Regions from separate parts of the Rossellomorea sp. ABR4_012 genome, predicted to be linked through region 2. Evidence: predicted binding sites of a transcription regulator. Region 2 holds the regulator's gene; each other region holds the start of a gene.

Region 1 (7,952 bases), on a different contig from region 2:
TGCGCCACTGGCACCTAAAGGATGCCCAAGAGCAATCGCTCCTCCATTCGGATTTAATTTGGCCGGGTCTGCTCCCAATTCTTTTAACCATGCCAAGGCTACCGGTGCAAATGCTTCATTCACCTCGAATACATCGATATCCTCCAGGGATAAGCCTGATTTATTCAGTGCTTTCTTGGTTGCAGGAATAGGTCCGGTTAACATTAATGTGGGATCAGAGCCTGTTACCACCCGGGTGTGTACTTTAAACCTTGCTTTCAAGCCAAGCTCATCCGCTTTTTCACGGCTCATGAGCAAGAGCGCAGCTGCTCCGTCACTAATTTGGCTCGAATTTCCTGCATGAATGATTCCATCCTCTTTAAATGCAGGTTTCAATGTTGAAAGGATACCGGCAGTTGTCCCTTTCCTTGGACCTTCATCTTGGTTGAAGATGGACGTACCTCCCTCTTCGACTGGAATCTCAATCGGATGGATCTCTCCATTAAACCGGTGATCTATTTGGGCTTTTAGAGCTTTTTGATGACTTTCACTGGCAAACTGATCTAATTCTTCCCGACTGAATCCATATTTCTCTGCAATTCTTTCTGCTGATAATCCCTGATGGATAATTTCATGCTGTTCTTTGAGCTTTTCACTGAAGCCTGCTTTGCCATAATTGGAAGCGATGGGCACCCTCGACATATTCTCCACACCGCCTGCTATGACAATGTCCATATCACCTGAAAGAATAGCCTGAGCGGCAAAGTGAACAGCCTGCTGGCTAGACCCGCATTGACGGTCAATGGTCGTCCCAGGCACCTCGACTGGAAATCCTGCAATCAAGGCAGCTACTCTGGCAATATCGCCGGCCTGCTCTCCTGATTGTGTTACACATCCAAGAATGACATCATCCACACATCCAGGATCGACGCCTGATTTTTTCATTAATCCTTTAAGGATTTCACCAGCCAGATCATCTGGCCGCATGTTTTTTAACGCACCGTTTCTTCTTCCGACTGCTGATCTTATACCTTCTACTATGACTACTTCTCTCTCACTCATAACCTTCCTCCTCTATAGCCCTAAATTCTTGGCGATGATCACTTTCATAATTTCATTTGTACCGGCATAAATACTTGCGACCGGTACATCTCTATACCTTCTGGCAATTTCATATTCCTCCATATATCCATATCCGCCATGGAGCTGCATGCATTCTGTCGCAATCCTCCTGGACATTTCAGTAAGTTTGAACTTTGCCATAGACACTTTTGTGACTACATCTTTACCTTGTATGTGCTCGGCAATCAACCCATCAAGGAAAGCTCTTCCCATCTCAATATCAGTCGCCATTTCTGCCATTTTAAATTGAATATGCTGGAATTGACTGATCGCTTTTCCGAAAGCTTCACGGCTTTTTACATAATCCATGGTAAGCGAAAACATATGTTCAGAAGAGACCTGTGCTGCAATGGCGACGACCAGCCGTTCCTGCTGCAACTTTTTCATGAGATATTGAAACCCTTTACCTTCCTCACCTATTAGGTTCTGTTTAGGCACTTTACAATCTTCAAAAATCAATTCTGACGTGTCCTGGCAGTGAAGGCCGACCTTTTCGAGCTTTCTCCCCCTTGAGAATCCCTCTGCCCCTCGTTCGATAGCCAGGAGGCTGATTCCTTTATGAGGGGGAACTGCATTCGTATCTGTCTTACATGCCACTAAAACCAAATCAGAATGGATTCCGTTGGTGATAAATGTTTTTTGTCCATTCACAATGTAATGATCACCATTTAACACGGCAGTCGTTTTAATTCCTGCCAAATCAGAGCCCGTTCCTGGTTCAGTCATAGCAATCGCTGTTATCATATCTCCTTTTGTACAGGAGGGCAGCCAGCGTTTCTTTTGTTCTTCAGTTCCATACTCGTTTATATATGGAACAACAATATCGTTGTGTAAGCCGATTCCGATTAAACCGGATCCGACACGCTCGAGTTCTTCGTTAATGATAACAGAGAAGCCCCAATCAACACCGCTGCCTCCGTATCGTTCATCAACGTCAGGACACAGAAAGCCCTGCTTACCCATCTTCTCCCAAAAAGATCTCGGCACAAGCCTGTCCCTCTCCCATTGTTCATAATAAGGGCAGGCTTCTTTCTGCAGAAATTTACGAAGGGACCTTCGAAATATATCATGATCTTCTGTTAGATACGGATGATTCATAACCTTCTCACCTTTCTTAACTGATAGAATTGATGAAGAAAAATGAATGAATGCCCATTCAATTTTCTGCTGTTCTAACTTATTTCGGCTGCATTCGAATAGCACCATCCAGTCTGATCGTCTCGCCGTTCAGCATCGGATTCTCTGCGATTGCTTCTACAAGTTGTGCATACTCCGAAGGGTAGCCAAGTCTTTGTGGAAAAGGGACCGTCATTCCTAAAGAAGTTCTTGCCTCTTCAGGCAGTGAGTCAAACATGGGCGTATGAAACAATCCCGGGGCGATCGTCATCACTCTGATTCCGTCCCTGGCAAGCTCTCTTGCTATCGGAAGTGTCATGCCTGCAACCCCTGCTTTAGAAGCACTGTATGCGGCCTGCCCGATCTGCCCATCGAATGCAGCAACGGAAGCTGTATTAATAATAAGACCTCTCTCACCATATTCATTTTCTTTATTGCTCTGCATTTTTTGAGCCGCTAATCGTATGACATTAAATGTACCAATTAAATTGATTTGTATCACTTTAGAGAATTGCTCAAGCGAGTGAACACCCTTCCTGCCTACCACTTTTGAGGGTGGAGCAATCCCTGCACAATTGACAACCATATTGATGCTTCCAAAAAAATCAATCGCATTCATTATGGCCGATTCTACGTCTTCTTCGCTAGTCACATCCGTTGAACGAAAACCGACTCTGTCGCCTAATTCTTGTTTTAACATCCTTCCCTTTTCCTCATCGATGTCCAATATAAAAGCCTTTCCCCCTTTTTCAACCAGATTTCGCACAGTGGCTTCACCTAACCCTGAGGCACCTCCGGATACAATTGCTATACAATCTTTGATATTCATTTATTCATCCTCCAATAATCATACTATCTTTATTTTATCTTTGAATGAAGGAAAAAGAAATAATTTTAGGAAGATTCTGTTTATTCATCGTCTATCATATTTCCGACTCGTATTGAACAATATAAGAATGAACTAGAATTAATTAAATGTATGGAGGGACATTTCATGACAAATAAAAACGATAACCGCGAACGCAAAAATAAATATCCTAATAATAAGAAAACGGATGCTGAGTTCTCAAAGGAAACCGGCATCCGAAGTGAAATAACAAAAAATGATCTAAAAAAATGATGACTGCAACTAATTATAGAGTTCATGACCTAGGTCATGAACTCTTTTTTTACAACAAAAAAACAGACCCATCAAATGATGAGCCTGTTTTGGAAGTTTAAAATCAATTATTTCTTAACAACGTTAGCTGCTTGTGGTCCACGAGCACCTTGTTCGATGTCGAAAGAAACTTCTTGACCTTCGTCAAGTGATTTGAAACCTTCACCTTGGATCGCTGAGAAGTGTACGAATACATCGTCTCCACCTTCTACTTCGATGAATCCAAAACCTTTTTCTGCGTTAAACCATTTTACTTTACCATTTTCCATGAAAAATGCCTCCTAGTGTGTGCTTACCACACAATGTATTACTATTCTTGCGATATCAGGTGAAAACCAAATCTTGTTCTTCCCTCGTATACCGGACAAAAATAATTCTTCTATAGAATAACAGGATTCTCGGAAATAAGCAAGTAAACAAGAGCCTACTTGATAAAGTCAGACGACTTACTATTGTCAATCATTAATCTGATGAATCAATAGCAATAAATGTGCCACTACTGTTTTCAGCAAATTCTTTAGATTTTATGTGGTATAATAAAAGAAGTTGAAAGGAAGTGTCATATGAAATCCACTAAAAATCTGTTTAGTAATGGATCTGCTGTCACGATTAAAGAAACCGGGGAAACGGTCACCATTTTAAAATCCCAGTATGTTAAAAATATGAAACGCTACTCATATATCGTCAAAGAACATCCAGGTACGTTTTTCTTTGAAGAGGAACTAACAAAAGGTGAATAATAGCCTGAAGCTGCAGATCAATTGTTCTGCAGCTTTTTTAAATTTACAATCACGGTAATACTGAAATTACAAAAAAGCCGCTATCCAATTTTTATTGGATAGCGGCTTTTCTTAATGACCTGTGAGGGACTTGAACCCCCGACCCCCACCCTGTCAAGGTGATGCTCTCCCAGCTGAGCTAACAGATCGGTTTAAACTACATTTCCTATTATAGCGTGGATGGAAGGAATGTCAATAAGTTCTTATAGAAATTTTGTCGAAAAATTTATAGAGTAAATGTATACAAGAACGAATGTTCGCATATAATGTTAATACCCTGTCTGAAAGGATGATCAGGATGAACAAAATTCTTACCCGTTCGTTAACTGAACAGTCGCCGATTGAAATCATTTATATGGCTGACCATAAAATACCTACGAAAAGAAAAATCATCATTAAAAAAATGAACCTGGACACTGTCATTGCCTATTGCTTCCTTCGAAAACAGTTCCGGACTTTTCGTATCGAATGTATTTTAGCGGCTTATCCACTAATCAATCTCCAAAAACGTTCACATTGCCAATAAAAAAAGAGGATGCCCCGGGCACCCTCTTTTCTCATTATGCAGTCGCTTCTTTTGGACGTTTGTCTTCCCTTTTAATGAAGAACTGAATGGCTAATAGGGCTGCAAATGAAACTAAACCGATGATGTCACTCATTCCTTCAGGATAGATAAGCATTAACCCTGCTGCTACACAAAGGAATCGTTCGATTACATATAATCTGCGGAACCAATAACCAATCATGCCGGCACCAATAGCAATCATACCCGTTACCGCTGTGAATACAACCCATAACAATTGAGGTATGGTTGTATCGATCATAAGCAGTTCAGGTGACAGCACGAACATATACGGTATGATGAATGCTGCTATCGCCAGTTTTGCGGAATTGACTCCAGTCCGAATCGGTTCCCCGCCTGATACCCCGGCTGCCGCGAAGGCTGCAAGAGCAACCGGCGGCGTGATATCCGCAATAATTCCAAAATAGAAAACAAATAAGTGAGCTGAAAGCTCAGGTGCACCCAGTAAAATAATTGCTGGGGCGGCAATTGTTGATGTAATGACATAGTTGGCAGTAGTCGGTGAGCCCATTCCCAACACGATCGATGCGATCATAGTAAAGAATAAAGTAAGGAGAAGTTTTCCTTGAGCTGAATTTGTTAAGTCAGCCGCTAAGTCAACCAGTCCGTTTGCTAAAGTCAACCCTAATCCAGTCTTTGTCACTACTCCTACAATAATACCTGCAGCTGCCGTTGCAACTGCTACTGACAGGGCGGTTCTAGCACCATCCACTAACGCATCGACGGCATCCTTGAACCCGATTCTAGTATCTTTTCTTATTGCACTGATCGCGATGGTGGCAACAATTGACCAAAGTGCCGCCCTCATGACACTCATTCCGCTGACAAGAAGGATGATAACGGTCAATATAGGAAGCAGCAAATAAATCTTCTTCAGCACTTCCTTGCGATTCGGCATTTCTTCATCTGAAAGCCCCCGCAACCCTAATCGTTTTGCCTCAAAATGAGTCATAATCCAAATACCCGTGAAATACAGAACGGCTGGAATAGCAGCAGCTTTAGCAATATCCCAGTAAGAAATCCCGCCGATAAATTCGACCATCAAGAATGCTGCAGCACCCATGATTGGCGGCATCAGCTGACCACCTGTTGACGCGGCTGCCTCAACTCCGCCCGCAAATTCTTTTCGGTATCCAAGCTTTTTCATCATTGGGATCGTGAAAGAACCTGATGTTACCACGTTTGCAACAGAGCTTCCGCTGATGGTTCCCTGCAATGCACTGGAGAAAATGGCAACCTTCGCAGGCCCTCCCGTGCGCTTACCTGCAATCGACACAGCTAAATCATTAAAATATTGACCTACACCTGTTTTTACCAGAAAGGCACCGAATAACAGGAATAAGAAGATAAAAGTAGCTGAAACGTATAATGGCGTACCGAGTATCCCTTCAGAAGTGAAGAACATCGTTTTTACAATGTCATCCAAATCATATCCGCGGTGTGCAAGGAATCCAGGCATTTGTCTTCCATAATACATATATAGAAGGAAGGCTGATGAAATAATCGTAATCGGCAATCCTACAGCACGTCTTGTTGCTTCCAATACTAAAAGGATGGCCGCTAATCCTACATAAAAATCCAGGCTTGTCATAAGTCCTACTCTGCTGACGATATCATCCTGCATAATCGGCCAGTAGGCACCGATCCCTACAGAAATTGCCGCCAGTACGATGTCATACCAAGCCAGCTTATTCAATTTCAAATTCTTTTTCCTTGCAGGGAAAAGAAGAAATACAAGGGATAACGCAAATCCTAAATGTATAGATAGCAATAATTGCCTAGGTATGAATTGAAAAATGGATGCTGTTAATTGAAATAATGAGAATGCTAATAGGCCAAAAAATATAACCCACTTAAACATGCCATGTTCCAATTTTCTCGTTGAAGATTCAGGATCGTATTTTTCTAATAATTCTTGTTGTTGTTCTGCAGTAAGTGATTCAAACTTTTTATCCTTGACCAACAACAATCACTCCTTTCCATTGGCTAAATAGCGAAACTTTTTTATATTGTAGTCTTACAACGGATCCCTCGTTAAAATACTTTTTTAATGGATACACATCTTCTTCATAGACAAGTCGATGATTGGCAACCACTTCCCCGATGCGGATATCGATGTAAGAAAATTCCCTCTTCATATTCGAAATGACATATCTGCCGTCTTTTGTCCTTTCGAATACTTCTTCGCCTTCTGCATTCGAAGGCATTCCAATTGCGGTATCTTCATACAATAGTTTTGTTTGCTGAATTTTATTGGAAGATGTCTGGTGATAGAACTCCTCTACCTCTGATAGGTGAATGGAATGAGTATAGCGGATAGAGAAGGTTTTATTTTCACTGATTGAGAAATAAGCGGGATTTCCAGCATCATCCCTTGGTTCTATGACCAGGAATGTTTGTAAAGGAAGAAAGATGATTGATAAAAGAATCAGAAAAAGGAGAGTCGACCCAAAGTATTTCCTTCCCATAAAGTACTCTCCCCTTTCCATTTCTTCAAAACAAAAGAATAGACCGGGATTAGCGGCCTATCCTTTGTTCCATCTCAGGGTGAATCATTATTCTGCTGAAATACCTTTTTCATCGAAGTATTTCTTTGCACCCGGATGCAATTCTATACCCATCCCTTTTAAGCCATTTTCAGCTTTAATAAGTTTTCCTTTAGCATGAGTAATTTGGTCTGTATTTTCAAAGATTGCTTTAGTTACATCATAAATAACATCTTCTGAGATGTCAGCATTCGTTACTAACATTGCACGAACTGCAACTGTAGTTACTGCTTCATCTACTTTACTGTACGTACCAGCTGGAATTTCATCTTCAGCATAATAAGGATATTTTTCGATAAGCTCTGCAATTTTGCCAGATTCAACCGGAACGATTGTGATATCTTCAGTAGCAGCCAATCCTTCTACTGCTCCTGTTGGGGTACCTGAAGTGATGAATGCTGCATCAATGGTTCCGTCTTGGATTCCTGTCGTTGAATCATCGAAGGATAAATTACGTGCTTCAAGATCTTCAAGTTTCATTCCATGAATTTCAAGGATTTGCTCTGCATTAAGTAATGTACCTGAACCGGCTTCACCTACTGAAACAACTTTGCCTTTAAGATCTTCAACCGATTTGATTCCTGAATTTTTTGTTGTAACGATTTGGATTGTTTCAGGATATAAAGTTGCGATTCCGCGAGCGTTCTCTACTTTATTCTCAGAGAACA
Region 2 (7,952 bases):
AGCAAGCTCTTCATATGATGTTTAAAGGTAACCCGGGTACAGGGAAAACGACTGTAGCAAGAATTATAGGTAAATTATTTTTGAAGATGAATGTGTTATCCAAAGGCCATCTGATCGAAGCTGAAAGAGCTGACTTGGTCGGGGAGTATATCGGTCATACTGCGCAAAAAACAAGGGACTTGATCAAAAAATCTTTAGGCGGGATATTATTCATCGATGAAGCCTATTCATTGGGGAGAGGGGGAGAGAAGGATTTCGGGAAGGAAGCGATTGATACACTTGTTAAACACATGGAAGATAAACAACATGAGTTCATCCTTATACTTGCGGGTTATTCAAAGGAGATGGATCATTTCCTTACGTTGAATCCAGGGCTTCAGTCCAGGTTTCCGCTCGTGTTTCATTTTCCGGATTATACTGTCGATCAATTGATGGAAATCGGAAAGAGGATGCTGGATGAAAAGCAATACTTATTAAGTTCTGATGCCGAAAGAAAAATACGGGACCATTTGCACTCGGCAAAAAATTCTCTGTCACCCATGGCATTTTCAAATGGGAGGTACGTTAGAAACATACTGGAAAAATCGATACGGGCCCAAGCGATGAGACTTCTCTTGGAGAATTGTTACAGTAGAAATGACTTAATCACGATCAGGAGCAATGATTTAATATTTACAAAGGGTACTGCTGATTGATAATGACAAATTTTTTTTGAAATATAAAAAAAGCATTCTTTCGCAGAATGCTTTTTTATATTTGATCAACCATGTGCCCGTAGACTTCTATTGGGTAAGCGCCATTTATACAAGTAAGATAGGACACGTAACGATGTCGTCAGAATGAATAAAGTATATAATTCAAATGATGAACTTGTTATCCCGAGTCCAACAGCAGCTCCGCACATGACTGCCCAGACAGCATATATTTCAGAGCGTAGAACAAGGGGCTTTCTTCCTGCTAGAAGATCACGGATGATCCCTCCGCCGCTTCCGGTCAGAACGGCAGCCACGATGACTGCTGAAAGGGGGTGGCTCATTTCAGACGCATATAAAGCTCCCTGTATCGCAAAGGCTGAAAGACCTACAGCATCAAAGAAATTCCCCCAACGCCTCCAATGTTTTAACAGGTTATTAGGAAATATAAAAACAGCAGTAATGGCCAGAAGGGCAATTTGAAACAACATTCCCTGTTCCCATAGAGCAGAGACCGGAACACCGATGAGTAAATTCCTGATGGCCCCTCCTCCAAAGGCGGTGACAATCCCCAATATATAAACGCCAAGAATGTCATATTCTTCTTCCATAGCGATGATGGCACCAGATACAGCAAATGCAATGGTTCCGATGATACTCAATACTTCCCAGGTCATACCCATGCCTCCTAACCTTATCCGTAATCTATGTAGATAAATTACTAATCTCTTCTATTCAAACATACTGATTTTATCACGAAAAAATTCATTTGCAACCATTTTTCATGACTTTAAACATAGAGTTTGTGAATTACTTTTGATAAGATGGGATTTATACAACGATACCAATTGAGAGAAGGGTGCTTATTGAAAAAAGATGTGAAGGAAAAAACCCTGTTAGTGGGTTGTCAGTTGGAAGAAGATGACCTCCGCTTTCAATATAGCATGAAAGAGCTTGAAGAATTGACTGAGACGGCTCAGGGTGAAGTGCTGGCGGTATTATCTCAAAAGAGGGACAGGATTCATCCGAGTACATATATAGGAAAAGGAAAGGTAGAAGAACTTGCTGCGCTGGAAGAACAATTTGAACCTGATATCATCATTTTCAACGATGAGCTTTCCCCCAGCCAGATACGTAATCTATCCAAAGAGCTGGATGCAAGGGTCATCGACCGGACTCAGCTTATTTTGGATATTTTCGCTCAGCGGGCCAGGTCCCGTGAAGGGAAGCTGCAGGTAGAATTAGCACAGCTTCAGTATTTGCTTCCCCGCTTAATCGGACAAGGTACATCCTTATCGAGGCTGGGTGGGGGCATCGGTACTAGAGGCCCCGGTGAAACAAAGCTCGAAAGCGATAGAAGACATATTCATCGCAGAATCGATGATATCAAAAAACAGCTTCAAACAATTGTTGAACATAGGGAGAGATATCGTGAACGAAGAAAGAAAAATAAAGCCTTTCAGACAGCCCTCGTCGGTTATACGAACGCAGGTAAGTCCACCTTATTCAATCGGCTTTCAATAGCTGATTCCTATGAAGAAAACCAGCTCTTTGCCACATTGGATCCGATGACAAGGAAAATGGTTTTACCCAGCGGTTATTATACCTTACTGACGGATACCGTAGGATTCATTCAAGATCTGCCAACCTCTTTGATAGCAGCCTTTCGCTCCACACTTGAAGAAGTGAAAGAAGCGGATCTCCTTTTACATGTAGTGGATAGTTCGAATCCGGATTATCACCAGCATGAAGAAACCGTTCAAACACTGCTAAAAGACCTGGGAATGGAAGGGTTGCCTATGCTGACGGTTTACAATAAGCGGGATATTAGTCATCCTGAGTTTGTGCCGATGAGTGGTGCAGATCAGATAATAGTCAGTGCCATAGACAGTGAAGATCGCAAAAAGCTTTTGTTAAAGATCGAAGAGATGGTTAAGAATCAAATGGCTCCATATCATGTATTGATTCCTGCAAGTGAAGGGAAGATCCTCTCTCAGCTTAAGAATGAAACCATCTTAAAAAAACTCGAATTCCTGGAGGAATCTCAATCTTACGAAATAATCGGGTATCATCTTGAAGATCATCAAATAAGAGGAAGCATCAAGAAATTTCAAAAGCAGAAGGGAAGCAAGTGATGTTTGAACAATTAGTGCATGGACAGGTTTTAAAACCTCTAGTAAATAAAGTGGAAAATTCAATTCACTCAATCCATAAAGAAATTGATGAACGTGCTGAGAAGAATCAGTTTAAAGTGCTCAGTTCGTTTCAGAAGCATAAAGTAAGTGACTCTCACTTCATCCCGTCTACCGGTTATGGGTACGACGATATAGGCCGGGACACGCTTGAAAGTATTTACGCAGATGTATTCGGCGGTGAAGCCGGATTGGTTAGACCGCAGATCATTTCAGGGACGCATGCCATTTCCATTGCATTATTTGGTGTGTTAAGACCCGGTGATGAATTAGTGTATATAACTGGTAAACCTTATGATACCCTTGAAGAAATAGTAGGAATAAGAGGGGAAGGAACCGGATCGCTGAAAGATTTCGGCATTTCGTATGCATGTGTGGATCTTGATGGGTCCGGAAAAGTGGACTTTGCAAGAGTTCAGGAAACGATCTCCACAAAGACTAAAATGATAGGGATTCAACGTTCGAAAGGATATGCCAACCGTCCTTCTTTTACAATCGAAGAAATTAAAGAAATGATTCGCTTTGTCAAAGAGATCGATCCCAAGATTGTTGTCTTTGTAGATAATTGTTACGGTGAATTTGTGGAGGAACTTGAGCCGTGTCATGTCGGGGCGGATCTCATGGCCGGATCGTTAATTAAAAATCCGGGTGGAGGCCTTGCAAAGACAGGCGGTTATATTGTAGGGAAAGAGGATTTGGTGGAAGCCTGCTCATACAGAATGACGTCTCCGGGCATCGGAGCAGAAGCAGGGGCTTCCCTCTATAGCCTGCAGGAGATGTACCAAGGATTTTTCCTTGCACCGCATGTTGTCGCACAGTCCTTGAAAGGAGCTGTCTTTACTTCTGCCATGCTGACAGAGTTAGGGATGAATACAAATCCCGCTCCCGTGGACAAACGTACAGACCTCATACAATCTGTTCAATTTGACGACAAGGATAAGATGGTCGCTTTCTGCCAGGCGATTCAATTTGCATCTCCAATCAATTCGCATTTTACGCCTTATCCGAATTATATGCCCGGATATGAAGATGATGTCATCATGGCTGCGGGTACTTTCATCCAGGGATCAAGTATAGAATTATCAGCAGACGGACCGATCAGACCTCCATATACCGCATATGTACAAGGGGGATTGACGTATGCACATGTGAAAATAGCTGTGTGTACGGCCATAGATAATTTAATCGAAAAAGGTTTAATAACCATTTATACCGGATATTAAAACAGTAATTGGATAGTCTAAAATCGACTATCCTTTTCATTTGAGTTTTCGTGTAAGAATTTCTAACATTTCATTGACAGAACTTCTGACATTACATATAATGAAAACATGAAGGAAAAGAAAAGGAGGAATCGAGATGAGTGGAAGTGAAATTCGTCGAACGATGGCACTATTCCCTATAAGTATTGTCATGCAGCTCACGGACTTAACAGCTCGTCAGATTCGATACTATGAAGAACATGAGTTGATTACTCCTGCAAGAACAGAGGGAAATCGTAGACTCTTTTCCTTGAATGACATTGATAAACTATTAGAAGTTAAGGATTTGTTAGATCAAGGGGTGAATATGGCGGGTATAAAGAAGATATTCTCGGTGTCTGCCATGGACGAAAAGAAAGTAGTATCTGAAACAAGTAATGAGGAGGAAGAAAAAGCACGACAGGATCTTTCCGACAAACAGCTGAGAAAATTACTCCGAAATGAATTGATGCATTCCGGAAAGTTTAATCGGGCTTCCTTACGCCAGGGAGATATGTCACGCTTTTTTCATTAATAAATAACCTTTAATTAAATCTGAGGAGGAATTACGTAAATGGCAAAGTATACTCGTGAAGATGTGATTAGATTAGCGAATGAAGAGGGTGTTAAGTTCATTCGTCTGCAATTCACTGACATTCTAGGGACGATTAAGAATGTAGAGATCCCATTCAGTCAGTTAGAAAAAGCATTAGATAATAAAATGATGTTTGATGGATCTTCAATCGAAGGATTCGTGCGTATTGAAGAGTCGGATATGTATCTTTTCCCGGATCTTGACACATGGCTTGTATTCCCGTGGACAGCGGAAAAAGGAAAAGTTGCACGCTTAATCTGTGATATCTATAATCCGGATGGGACTCCTTTTGAAGGTGATCCGCGTAACAACCTTAAACGAGTGCTAAAAGAAATGGAAGAGCTTGGATTTTCTGATTTCAATCTAGGGCCTGAACCGGAATTCTTCCTCTTCAAATTAGATGTAAATGGTGAACCTACTCTTGAATTGAATGATAATGGCGGTTATTTTGACCTTGCACCTACAGACTTAGGCGAAAATTGCCGTCGTGATATCGCCCTTGAATTAGAAGAAATGGGCTTTGAAATCGAAGCATCACACCATGAGGTTGCTCCTGGTCAGCATGAAATCGACTTTAAATATGCAAGTGCACTAAAAGCTTGTGACGATATTCAAACGTTTAAACTTGTTGTAAAAACAATTGCACGTAAGCACGGGCTTCATGCAACATTCATGCCGAAACCATTATTCGGAGTGAATGGTTCAGGGATGCATTGTAACATGTCACTATTCAAAGATGGTAAAAATGCTTTCTTCGATGAAAAAGGAGACTTGCAATTAAGTGACACTGCACGCCAGTTCCTTGCAGGAACAATTAAGCATGCAACTGCATTCACTGCAATCACCAACCCTACAGTCAACTCGTATAAACGTCTGGTTCCTGGTTATGAGGCTCCATGTTATGTTGCGTGGTCAGCTCAAAACCGAAGCCCATTAATCCGTATTCCTGCTTCCCGTGGTATCAGTACACGTGTAGAAGTAAGAAGTGTGGACCCAGCAGCTAACCCTTACCTGGCTATGTCTGTCCTTCTTGCAGCAGGTCTCGACGGCATCAAAAACAATCTTGATGCGCCTAAACCAATCGACCGAAACATCTATGTAATGGATAAAAAGGAACGTGAAGAAGCAGGTATCGTTGATTTACCAGCAACTTTATACGCTGCCTTAGAAGAACTGAAAAAAGATGAGGTTATTGTTAAATCTCTTGGAGGCCATATCTTTGAACACTTCGTGGAAGCGAAGGAAATCGAATGGGATATGTTCCGTACACAAGTGCATCCTTGGGAGAGAGAGCAGTATATCCAAATGTACTAAAAATCATGATTTAGAATCGACAAAAAAGCCAGCGCTGATTAGAGCGCTGGCTTTTTATGCGTGTTGGCCAAACAAAAAAACGCTATTTAATAGCGTTTTTTTGAATTAATGGACTTGTCGATAGACACCAATGACTTTTCCTAAAATAGATACATTTCGTAAAATAATCGGACTCATCGTTGAGTTCTCAGGCTGTAGTCTTACGAAATCTTTCTCTTTGAAAAAACGTTTGACTGTTGCTTCGTCCTCTTCTGTCATTGCGACTACGATATCCCCGTTGTTAGCAGTCTGCTGTTGTCTTACGATGACGAAGTCCCCATCTAGAATACCGGCTTCGATCATACTGTCCCCCATGATTTCAAGCATGAAGACCTGTTCATCTGAAGGAGCGAGACGCTCAGGCAGCGGAAAGAATTCCTCGACATTTTCAACAGCCGTAATAGGCTGACCTGCCGTTACTTTACCAATTAACGGTACATTTACAACTTTTTGACGAGGGATCGTGTCTTCTTCTAAATCGAGGATCTCAATTGCCCTTGGCTTGGTTGGATCCCGGCGGATAAGTCCTTTGCTTTCGAGTCTTGCCAGATGGCCGTGGACCGTGGAACTGGAAGCCAATCCCACAGCTTCACCAATTTCCCGGACTGAAGGCGGATAACCCTTTTCTTTCACAGATACTTTAATGTATTGAAGTATGTCTTGCTGTCGTTTAGACAATTTAGTCATGTTCACGCACCTCTATTATCGATCTTATGTTCCCATTATAGCATGTCTTTCCAATTGATACAAACATAAGTTCGAATTTTTGGTTGACACCAAACGAATGTTCGTATTACAATCAAATTACAAAAAACAGAACAAATATTCGCATGGGGGTAATTTTGTATGTTAACACAAATCTGGAACCGTTTCTCTTACATAATCATTCTTTTTGTATTATCTTTTTTATCAGCAGGCTATTTATTTTTAACCGCAGGGAGCGAGCCTTCCTATGAAACTGTTACTGTAAGTAAGGGTGATACTCTCTGGACGATTGCAGAAAAGTTTGAAGGAGAATATTCCATGACTAGAGAAGAGTTTATAAAATGGGTGGGAAAAGAAAATAATCTTATTTCTTTCTCAATTGAACCGGGAATGTCCCTGGTTTTGCCTGTAGAAACTTCCACTTATTCTACCCACTCCGATATACAGCTTGCCATGAATAACGAATAGAGGGTGAGATTCTATGAATGCTGCGATATACTGCAGGGTAAGTACAAAGAAAGACACACAGGAAACTTCCCTGGAAAGACAGGAAGCAGAATTGGTGAAGCTTGCAGAGGAACACCAATTTGACGTTCGAGCGATTATTAAGGATCAGGCAAGCGGTTTTGAACTAGACCGTCCAGGTGTTCTGACCTTATTGGATTTAATAAAGGATGGGTCCATTGATACAGTGCTGATTCAAGATGAAACGAGAATAGGAAGAGGGAATGCAAAGATTGCCTTAATCCATTGCATTTTGAAGGAAAATGTAAAAATTATTAGTCAGACCCATAGTGGGGAACTGCATTTATCTGAATCAGATTCAATGGTCATCAATATTGTCAGTATGGTAGAAGAGTACCAAAGAAAGCTCCATAATTTAAAGATTAAACGAGGAATGAAAAGAGCGGTTGAAAATGGTTTCCGTCCTCACAAAAACTTAAAAAACAAAGGGAATTTGGAAGGCAGAGAGCGGATTGAAGTGCCGGTTGAAGAAATTGTACGACTGAGAAGGAATGAGCTGACGTTTGCCGAAATCGCTGCTACGTTGAGAGGGTTTGGGTATAACATATCAAAAGCGACAGTGCATAGAAGATTTAAAGAGTATACTGAAGCCCAGCAAGAAACAAGACCCTTGTCATAAAGGCTATTATCTAGTAACATATCGTTATAT
Region 3 (7,952 bases), on a different contig from region 2:
TTCGAGAGCATGAGCAGGAAGATCGGTTTCATATGATAGTAGAAGCTGATCCATACGTTTCTGAAAAGATGGACCCAAAGGGTATAAGCCTTGGAAAAACCCTTTGAGAAAGAGAACTCGACGTACGGTTTATCCCCTTCTTCACGCAGCTGAAACAAAAAGTTTTTGATTAAAAAGGCAATCGGCATAAAGGCTAAACAAATGATTGGCAGGACATAGATCCTCTCTTCTCCGAGTGCATAGATATCGAAATAAAGAATACCGGTCTTCTTAAACAGCCAAATGATAAATAACTGCAGGATCACCACAACGAGAACATCAGGGAGGGAATCAAGCAGATCAAGAATTCTCAGAAAAAGTCGATGTGCCCTGCGAGGCAGCAGCATAGACAGATAACTTAATAGAGCAGCACTCACGACAGCAATGAGGAAGGCTGTCATCAGCAGCAGGAATGAATAGCCAAATAGTTTCAACAGCATGGGGAATATCGGATAGTCCTTCCCATCCGCTTCTACACGTATAAGAATAGAACCGGGATCAAGCATATCCTTTAAAATAAGTCCTAACGTATGCAGGTATTTAGCGATATGTATGACGAGTTCATGATCGTACATAAGCAGCGATCCGGCACCGCTGAAAAGAAATAAACCGAGACATGTCAGAATGAATTGTACAGGCAGCCATAACAGTTGTTTTCTCATCTGGGTCCCTCCAAAAAAATAATGGGTATGTTGATTACAATTATATTACAAAATTTTCAAAATATTTACCTATAACACTATACCATTTCCACATAATTCCTTCAATAGAGTAATAAAGTCCCCTTTTGAAGGCCCGTCCCTCGTTGCTTTAACGCAACGAGGGACGGGCCTTCAATGAAATCTCAAAATTCATAAGAACGATACGATGGATATGCAATTTGACAAAAAAGGGGGTGATTAAGCGTTTACATGTCGGTTGAGTGATGTTGACGGAAAGGGATGTGTTCAATATAATGTGGAAAAATTCTGAACTTTTATGAGGTGGTGTTGTACATGAAAAATGTATACAATTTCTCGGCCGGCCCTGCCGTTCTGCCGAAGCCAGTGCTTGAAAAGGTGCAGCGTGAACTGCTTGATTATGAAGGCACCGGCATGTCCGTGATGGAGCTCAGCCATCGCTCTGCCCCGTTTCAACAGATCATCGATGAAGCGGAAGCTCTGCTGAGGGAACTGCTGGACATTCCGGAAAATTATCACGTCCTCTTTATGCAGGGAGGGGCTTCGCTTCAATTCTCGATGATCCCGCTGAACCTGCTCGGTCCCGGCGAAACTGCCGAGTATATCGTTACCGGCAGCTGGTCTAAAAAAGCGGTGAAAGAAGCAGACAAGGTAGGAGAAGTCCGGACGCATGCAGTTGAAACTCAAACGGCCATCCCGGCTTATTCAGCAAAGGAATTTTCCGAAAAAGCACGGTATGTACATATCACCTCGAATAATACAATAGAAGGAACGCGCTTCAATGGCTATCCCGATACCGGTGATATCCCGTTGGTCGCGGATATGTCTTCACATATTCTTTCAGAGAAACTCGACGTTTCCAGGTTCGGTCTCATTTACGCCGGTGCCCAGAAAAATCTCGGCCCTTCAGGCGTCACTATCGCGATCATTCGCAAAGACCTCGTCGGAAAGGCACCTGATCATTGTCCGGCGCTGCTCGATTACGAGACCTATGTCAAACACGGCTCTCTATTCAATACGCCGCCGACCTTTTCCATCTATGTATTGAAACTTGTGCTGGAATGGGTGAAAGTAAATGGCGGAGTGGATAGGATGGAGGAACGTAATCAGGAAAAAGCACAGCTATTATATTCCTTTATCGATCAGTCCGGACTCTTTAATAACCCTGTCTCACCAGAAAACCGGTCACTGATGAATATTCCTTTCACGGCGAACAACGATGAAGTGAACGCCAGATTTTTAAAAGAAGCAGAAGAAGCAGGACTTGAGTTTCTGAAAGGACACCGGTCGGTAGGCGGTATGCGGGCGAGCATCTATAACGCCATGCCGATCGAAGGTGTGGAGGAGCTCGTCAATTTCATGAAAACATTTGAGCAGAACTTGAGTGGAGGAGGATCATGATGCTAACAATCAATACGTACAATGCCATATCAAAAAGCGGACTTTCATTAATCGAGGACGACATCAACTATCATCTGAATGGTGAGGGAACTCCGGATGGACTTCTAGTACGGTCGAAGAATCTTCATGACTTCTCATTCCCTCCGTCCTTAAAAGCGATCGCCCGTGCCGGGGCAGGGGTCAACAATATTCCCGTGGATGACTGCACCGATAAAGGGATTGTCGTTTTCAACACACCCGGGGCAAATGCCAATGCCGTAAAAGAACTGGTACTCGCAAACCTGATCGCTTCTGCCCGCAATCTCTATTCAGCGGTAGGATGGGCAAAAACGCTTCATAACGAAGAGGATGTGTCCACTGTCGTCGAGGCCAAAAAGAAGGAGTTTGTCGGTAGTGAAATCAAAGGGAAAAAGCTCGGTGTCGTCGGACTCGGAGCCATCGGTGTCCTCGTTGCGAACGATGCCCTTGCACTCGGTATGGACGTTGTCGCCTATGATCCCTTTATTTCAGTCGACGCTGCATGGAGATTATCGCAGGACGTGAAAAGAGCTCATAATATCGAGGACGTATGGGCGCAATGTGACTTTGTCACGTTCCACATCCCGTTAACGGACAAAACGAAGCACTTCGTGAATAATGACAGTTTCAGGCGCATGAAAAAGGGCATCACCCTCCTGAATTTCTCGAGGGGCGAGCTTGTGGAAGAAAGTGCACTGGGAGAAGCTTTAAACGCCGGCATCGTCAAAAAATACGTCACGGATTTCCCTAACGAACACGTATTGAAATTGGACAATGTCGTTCCGGTTCCCCACCTGGGCGCTTCAACCGTTGAATCAGAAGAAAACTGCGCCGTCATGGCGGCAAAACAGCTGAAAACGTATCTGGAAACAGGAAACATCAAGCATGCCGTCAACCTGCCGGACGTGGAACTTCCATACAGCGGGAAGATGCGGGTGACCGTGATGCATAAAAACATACCGAATATGGTCGGCGGCATCACGACGACTTTATCCAACTATGCGGTCAACATCGCCGATATGATCAACCGCAGTAAGAATACGTGGGCCTACACGATGATCGACCTTGACCAAAAACTGACAGAAGAAGAACAAAACGATGTCAAATCGAAATTGAAAGCCATCGACGGCGTCGTTTCGGTCCGCCTAATCTAAAAATAATGACTAGAACTCCCTTAACCCGAGAAGAATGTGTAGTAGATACTCACTCGGATTAAGGGAGGTTTTCATATATGCCAAGCGTATCCTATCATGGTTCGACTTTGTATTTCGAAGATATGGGGGAAGGGACGCCGCTCGTATTTCTTCATCCGCCCGGAATGGGAAGGGTCGTCTTCTCCAAACAGCATACCCTTGCCAAGCATTTTCGGCTGATCATCCCGGATTTATCGGGACACGGGGATTCGATGTCGCTCAAGACATTCGTGAGCCTCGATTCCTTTGCGGAAGAAATCAACTTTCTTCTCGATCACTTAAAGATATCCTCATGTGTACTCATCGGCTATTCTGCCGGAGGTGTAATCGCGCAGGAGTTTGCATCTTTATATAAAAACAAACTCAGCGCCCTTATCCTGATCGGAGCGTACCCGAAAGTGATACACAACAAACTGAAGCTGATGCATTTAGCAGGGATGAAGCTGGTCCGGAACCACCCCGTCCGCCTCGCCAAAATCATTTCCAAAGCTCACACAAAAAGCAAGGTGGAACGAAAAGAACTGCTTCTTCATATGAACAAGGCTAATCCGGAGATCTGGTATCATTTTTACAAGCAGTCACTTCAATATGACGGGATTGAAAAAATGAACCGATGCAAAGTGCCGCTTCTGTTGATATATGGAGAGAAATCGGATTGGCTGAACGATCAAATGGAATGCTACAAGGATTGTCATCCTAAGAAAATCTATATCATTCCAGGGGCCTCACACCAGATTCCAACCCTCCACCATGATGCACTCAATGCCATTTTGCTCGGGGAAGTGGAGGAGCTGCTGAGAAAGGGATGAGTTGTTTCTTTTAAGCTGAAATGGGGTAAGTACATCCCTGCACCATAAAAGAGAGAGGAGAATACAATGGGAATTCATCATTATTTCAAAAGTCTTTCCGACCTGGAGACGCTCGTCCGCTGTCCGGGGCGCTTTAAATATCATGAACATAATGTAGCCAGTCATTCCTTCAAGGTGACCAAGATCGCTCAATTCCTTGGAACCGTGGAGGAACAGGATGGACAAGAGGTCGACTGGAAATCTCTCTATGAAAAAGCATTGAACCATGACTATGCCGAACTGTTTACAGGTGACATCAAAACACCTGTAAAGTATGCATCCGTCGAACTTCGTGAGCTGTTCAGCCAGGTCGAGGACGAATTGGTGAAGAAATTCATCTCGTCAGAATTTCCTCCACAATACCAAGAGGTATACAGGGGAAGGTTCAAAGAAGGAAAAGACTCATCACTGGAAGGGAAGATTCTGTCTGTGGCTGACAAGATCGACCTCTTGTATGAATCATTCGGTGAAATCCAAAAAGGCAATCCCGATCCGCTATTCATGGAAATCTACCACGGTGCATTGTCCACAATCGTCATGTTCAAAGAACTTCAATGTGTCCAGTACTTCCTGGAGTACATACTCCCTGATATGCTTTCAGAGAAATTCATTCCACACAGTGAGTTGAAAGAACAGACTGAGCGATTGATCCAGGCGGGGGAAGAATAGGGAGAAAATCCTTTCCTATGAGAAGCATTTTCGTTAAAATATGGTTATTCCCTTCATTTGAGGAGAGTGGACCGTGTCTAAAATCATACTGGGTATCTTTTTACCGGGATTGCTCGTGGTTCTGTTCACTAGGGTCACGTACAATCACTATGTCGGACTTATACTTACCGTAGCGCTGATCGCTGCATCTGTTTACAAAGGATATACGGATTCCTGGTGGCTGATCGTAATCGATGCCGCCTCGCTGACCATCGGATTCTGGTACAGCAACCAAATGATGATCAAAGCAAGAAAAAATGCCTGAACACTGTGGACGAAACGGTGCTCAGGCTTTTTTCTCTTGTGGATTGTGGATAAGTAGTTCGATTTTGTGCATAAGTGGGTTGGGAAATAATTTATTCACAATGTGAATGCGTATTCATACACAATATTCACAGGTTTTTTTATTTTTTGTGGATAAAAATGATGTTTTCCACAATCCGTGATCACTTATGCACATAGTTACTCACAATCTGTGTGTATGATTTGAAGGCCCGTCCCAGAGTGCTTTAAAGCGTGAAAGTAAATGATAATCTTGTTGGAGGGCAGAAGTTGTCTGTTTCTGTCGAATTGTCGGTAAAACACCAGAATTTGTCCGCAATTTTTCATTTTTTGTTGGTAAATCGAAAAAATTGTCCGTAAATCTAATTTTTCGTCCGATTCGCCTCTGACTAATCATCTTCCCCCTCCTTATCCACATGCTCAATCACTCCAGAACATAAGATTCCTGTCCATATCCACAATCCATCAAATATAAACGAACTTTTGTTCGCTTTTCATTGGTTATTCCTGTATGATATGTGGTAGAATGTGTATAGATGAATGGACTGTGTTTATTATGTGAATAAATAGGTAAATAACAAGGTACGGATCCTTTATTATAGGAGGTTTCACGGTGAAGGAACAATTTCAGTTGAAGTCTAAATACAAGCCTGAGGGCGATCAGCCGAAGGCGATTGACAGATTGGTTGAAGGAATTAATGAGGGAAAACGTCATCAGACGCTGCTAGGAGCAACGGGTACCGGTAAGACCTTTACCGTTTCCAATGTGATACAAAAAGTAGAGAAACCGACATTGATTATTGCCCACAACAAAACACTTGCCGGTCAGCTTTACAGCGAATTCAAAGAGTTTTTCCCCGATAATGCTGTCGAGTATTTCGTCAGCTACTACGATTATTATCAGCCTGAGGCTTATGTTCCTCAAACCGATACATTTATAGAAAAAGACGCGAGCATCAATGATGAAATCGATAAACTCCGCCATTCGGCGACATCGGCTTTATTCGAGCGGAGAGATGTCATCGTCATTGCTTCCGTCTCTTGCATATACGGGTTGGGTAACCCGGAAGAATACCGGGAGCTTGTCCTCTCCCTCCGCACAGGAATGGAGATTGAACGAAATCAGCTCCTCAGGAAGCTTGTGGATATCCAATACGAACGAAACGATATCGATTTCCAGCGCGGGACGTTCCGTGTACGCGGTGATGTTGTGGAAATTTTCCCGGCTTCGCGTGACGAACACTGCATGCGGGTGGAGTTTTTCGGGGATGAAATCGACCGGATCCGAGAGGTCGATGCCCTGACGGGTGAAATCATGGGAGACCGTGATCACGTCGCCATCTTCCCGGCATCCCACTTCGTAACCCGTGAAGAAAAGATGCAGGTCGCGATTAAAAATATCGAAAAAGAACTTGAAGAGCAATTGGCGATCATGAAAGAAGACGGAAAGCTTTTAGAAGCTCAAAGGCTCGAACAGAGAACCCGTTATGATCTTGAAATGATGAGGGAAATGGGCTTCTGTTCCGGAATCGAAAACTATTCCCGTCACCTGACGCTGAGACCTCCAGGTTCTACACCATATACGCTTCTGGATTACTTTCCGGATGATTTCATGATTGTCGTGGATGAGTCCCACGTGACATTACCCCAGGTCAGGGGAATGTTCAATGGGGACCAGGCACGTAAAAAAGTCCTGGTCGACCACGGTTTCCGTCTGCCTTCTGCGATGGATAACAGACCTCTCCGATTTGAGGAATTTGAAAAGAAAGTACAGCAGCTCCTTTATGTATCAGCTACACCTGGTCCATATGAACTTGAACACAGCCCTGAAATGGTCGAACAGATCATCCGTCCGACAGGATTACTCGATCCCATCATTGAAGTGCGTCCGATCGAAGGGCAGATTGATGACCTTCTCGGAGAAATCAATGAACGCATCGAGAAAAATGAGCGTGTCCTCGTGACGACTTTGACGAAGAAAATGTCAGAGGATCTGTCAGCGTACTTAAAAGAAATCGGAATCAAGGTACAATATTTGCATTCTGAAATCAAGACGCTCGAGCGGATTGAAATCATCCGTGATCTGCGTCTGGGGAAATTTGATGTTCTCGTCGGAATCAACCTGCTTCGTGAGGGGCTTGATATCCCTGAGGTTTCATTGGTATCGATTCTCGACGCGGACAAAGAAGGGTTCCTCCGTTCAGAACGCTCCCTCATCCAGACGATCGGCCGTGCCGCACGTAACTCGAACGGTAAGGTCATCATGTATGCCGATAAGATGACCGATTCGATGCAGAAAGCAATCGACGAAACGAAACGCCGCCGTGAAATCCAGGAAGAATACAATGAGAAACACGGCATCACTCCGACGACGATCCAAAAGGAAATCAGGGATGTCATCCGTGCGACTCATGCCGCAGAAGAAGCCGGGGTTTACGAAGGGAAAGAGACAAAAGTTTCGAATATGTCGAAACCTGAGAGACAAAAACTTATTGCTAGCTTGGAAGTGGAAATGAAAGAAGCAGCCAAGGCGCTCGACTTTGAACGTGCAGCCCAGCTTCGCGACACCATTCTTGAGCTAAAGGCGGAAGGATGAAACAGGAATGGCTAAAGACCAAATTATCGTACAAGGAGCCAGAGCTCATAATTTAAAAAATATAGATATCAAAATTCCTAGAGATAAGCTGGTCGTCCTGACCGGTTTATCCGGGTCGGGGAAATCATCCCTTGCCTTTGACACGATCTACGCAGAAGGACAGCGGCGTTATGTCGAGTCGCTGTCT

Evidence for each region. The regulator LexA, encoded in region 2, represses DNA repair genes until DNA is damaged. The targets are predictions, from matches to a motif close to CGAACATATGTTCG.
Region 1: the regulator LexA is predicted to act here: its motif matches at 4,402-4,415, upstream of ACXAFV_RS19235 (WYL domain-containing protein).
Region 3: the regulator LexA is predicted to act here: its motif matches at 5,646-5,659, upstream of uvrB (excinuclease ABC subunit UvrB).

Annotation. Positions count from the first base shown of each region.
Region 1 covers NZ_JBSWVK010000005.1:218,092-226,043, forward strand. The annotation lists gene ACXAFV_RS19200 (thiolase family protein) at 1-1,041, opposite strand, end outside; gene ACXAFV_RS19205 (acyl-CoA dehydrogenase family protein) at 1,054-2,199, opposite strand; gene ACXAFV_RS19210 (3-hydroxyacyl-CoA dehydrogenase) at 2,279-3,046, opposite strand; gene ACXAFV_RS19215 (hypothetical protein) at 3,212-3,337, shown strand; gene cspD (cold-shock protein CspD) at 3,445-3,645, opposite strand; gene ACXAFV_RS19225 (hypothetical protein) at 3,940-4,116, shown strand; tRNA gene ACXAFV_RS19230 (tRNA-Val) at 4,232-4,304, opposite strand; gene ACXAFV_RS19235 (WYL domain-containing protein) at 4,454-4,681, shown strand; gene ACXAFV_RS19240 (TRAP transporter permease) at 4,716-6,701, opposite strand; gene ACXAFV_RS19245 (DUF1850 domain-containing protein) at 6,688-7,206, opposite strand; gene ACXAFV_RS19250 (TAXI family TRAP transporter solute-binding subunit) at 7,294-7,952, opposite strand, start outside.
Region 2 covers NZ_JBSWVK010000004.1:246,548-254,499, reverse strand. The annotation lists gene spoVK (stage V sporulation protein K) at 1-695, shown strand, start outside; gene ACXAFV_RS17335 (trimeric intracellular cation channel family protein) at 761-1,369, opposite strand; gene hflX (GTPase HflX) at 1,559-2,827, shown strand; gene ACXAFV_RS17325 (methionine gamma-lyase family protein) at 2,827-4,107, shown strand; gene ACXAFV_RS17320 (MerR family transcriptional regulator) at 4,244-4,660, shown strand; gene glnA (type I glutamate--ammonia ligase) at 4,700-6,034, shown strand; gene lexA (transcriptional repressor LexA) at 6,140-6,760, opposite strand; gene yneA (cell division suppressor protein YneA) at 6,920-7,246, shown strand; gene ACXAFV_RS17300 (YneB family resolvase-like protein) at 7,260-7,922, shown strand.
Region 3 covers NZ_JBSWVK010000001.1:936,171-944,122, forward strand. The annotation lists gene ACXAFV_RS04605 (ABC transporter permease subunit) at 1-701, opposite strand, end outside; gene serC (3-phosphoserine/phosphohydroxythreonine transaminase) at 1,035-2,120, shown strand; gene ACXAFV_RS04615 (phosphoglycerate dehydrogenase) at 2,120-3,292, shown strand; gene ACXAFV_RS04620 (alpha/beta fold hydrolase) at 3,370-4,140, shown strand; gene ACXAFV_RS04625 (HD domain-containing protein) at 4,207-4,848, shown strand; gene ACXAFV_RS04630 (CsbA family protein) at 4,922-5,152, shown strand; gene uvrB (excinuclease ABC subunit UvrB) at 5,783-7,765, shown strand; gene uvrA (excinuclease ABC subunit UvrA) at 7,773-7,952, shown strand, end outside.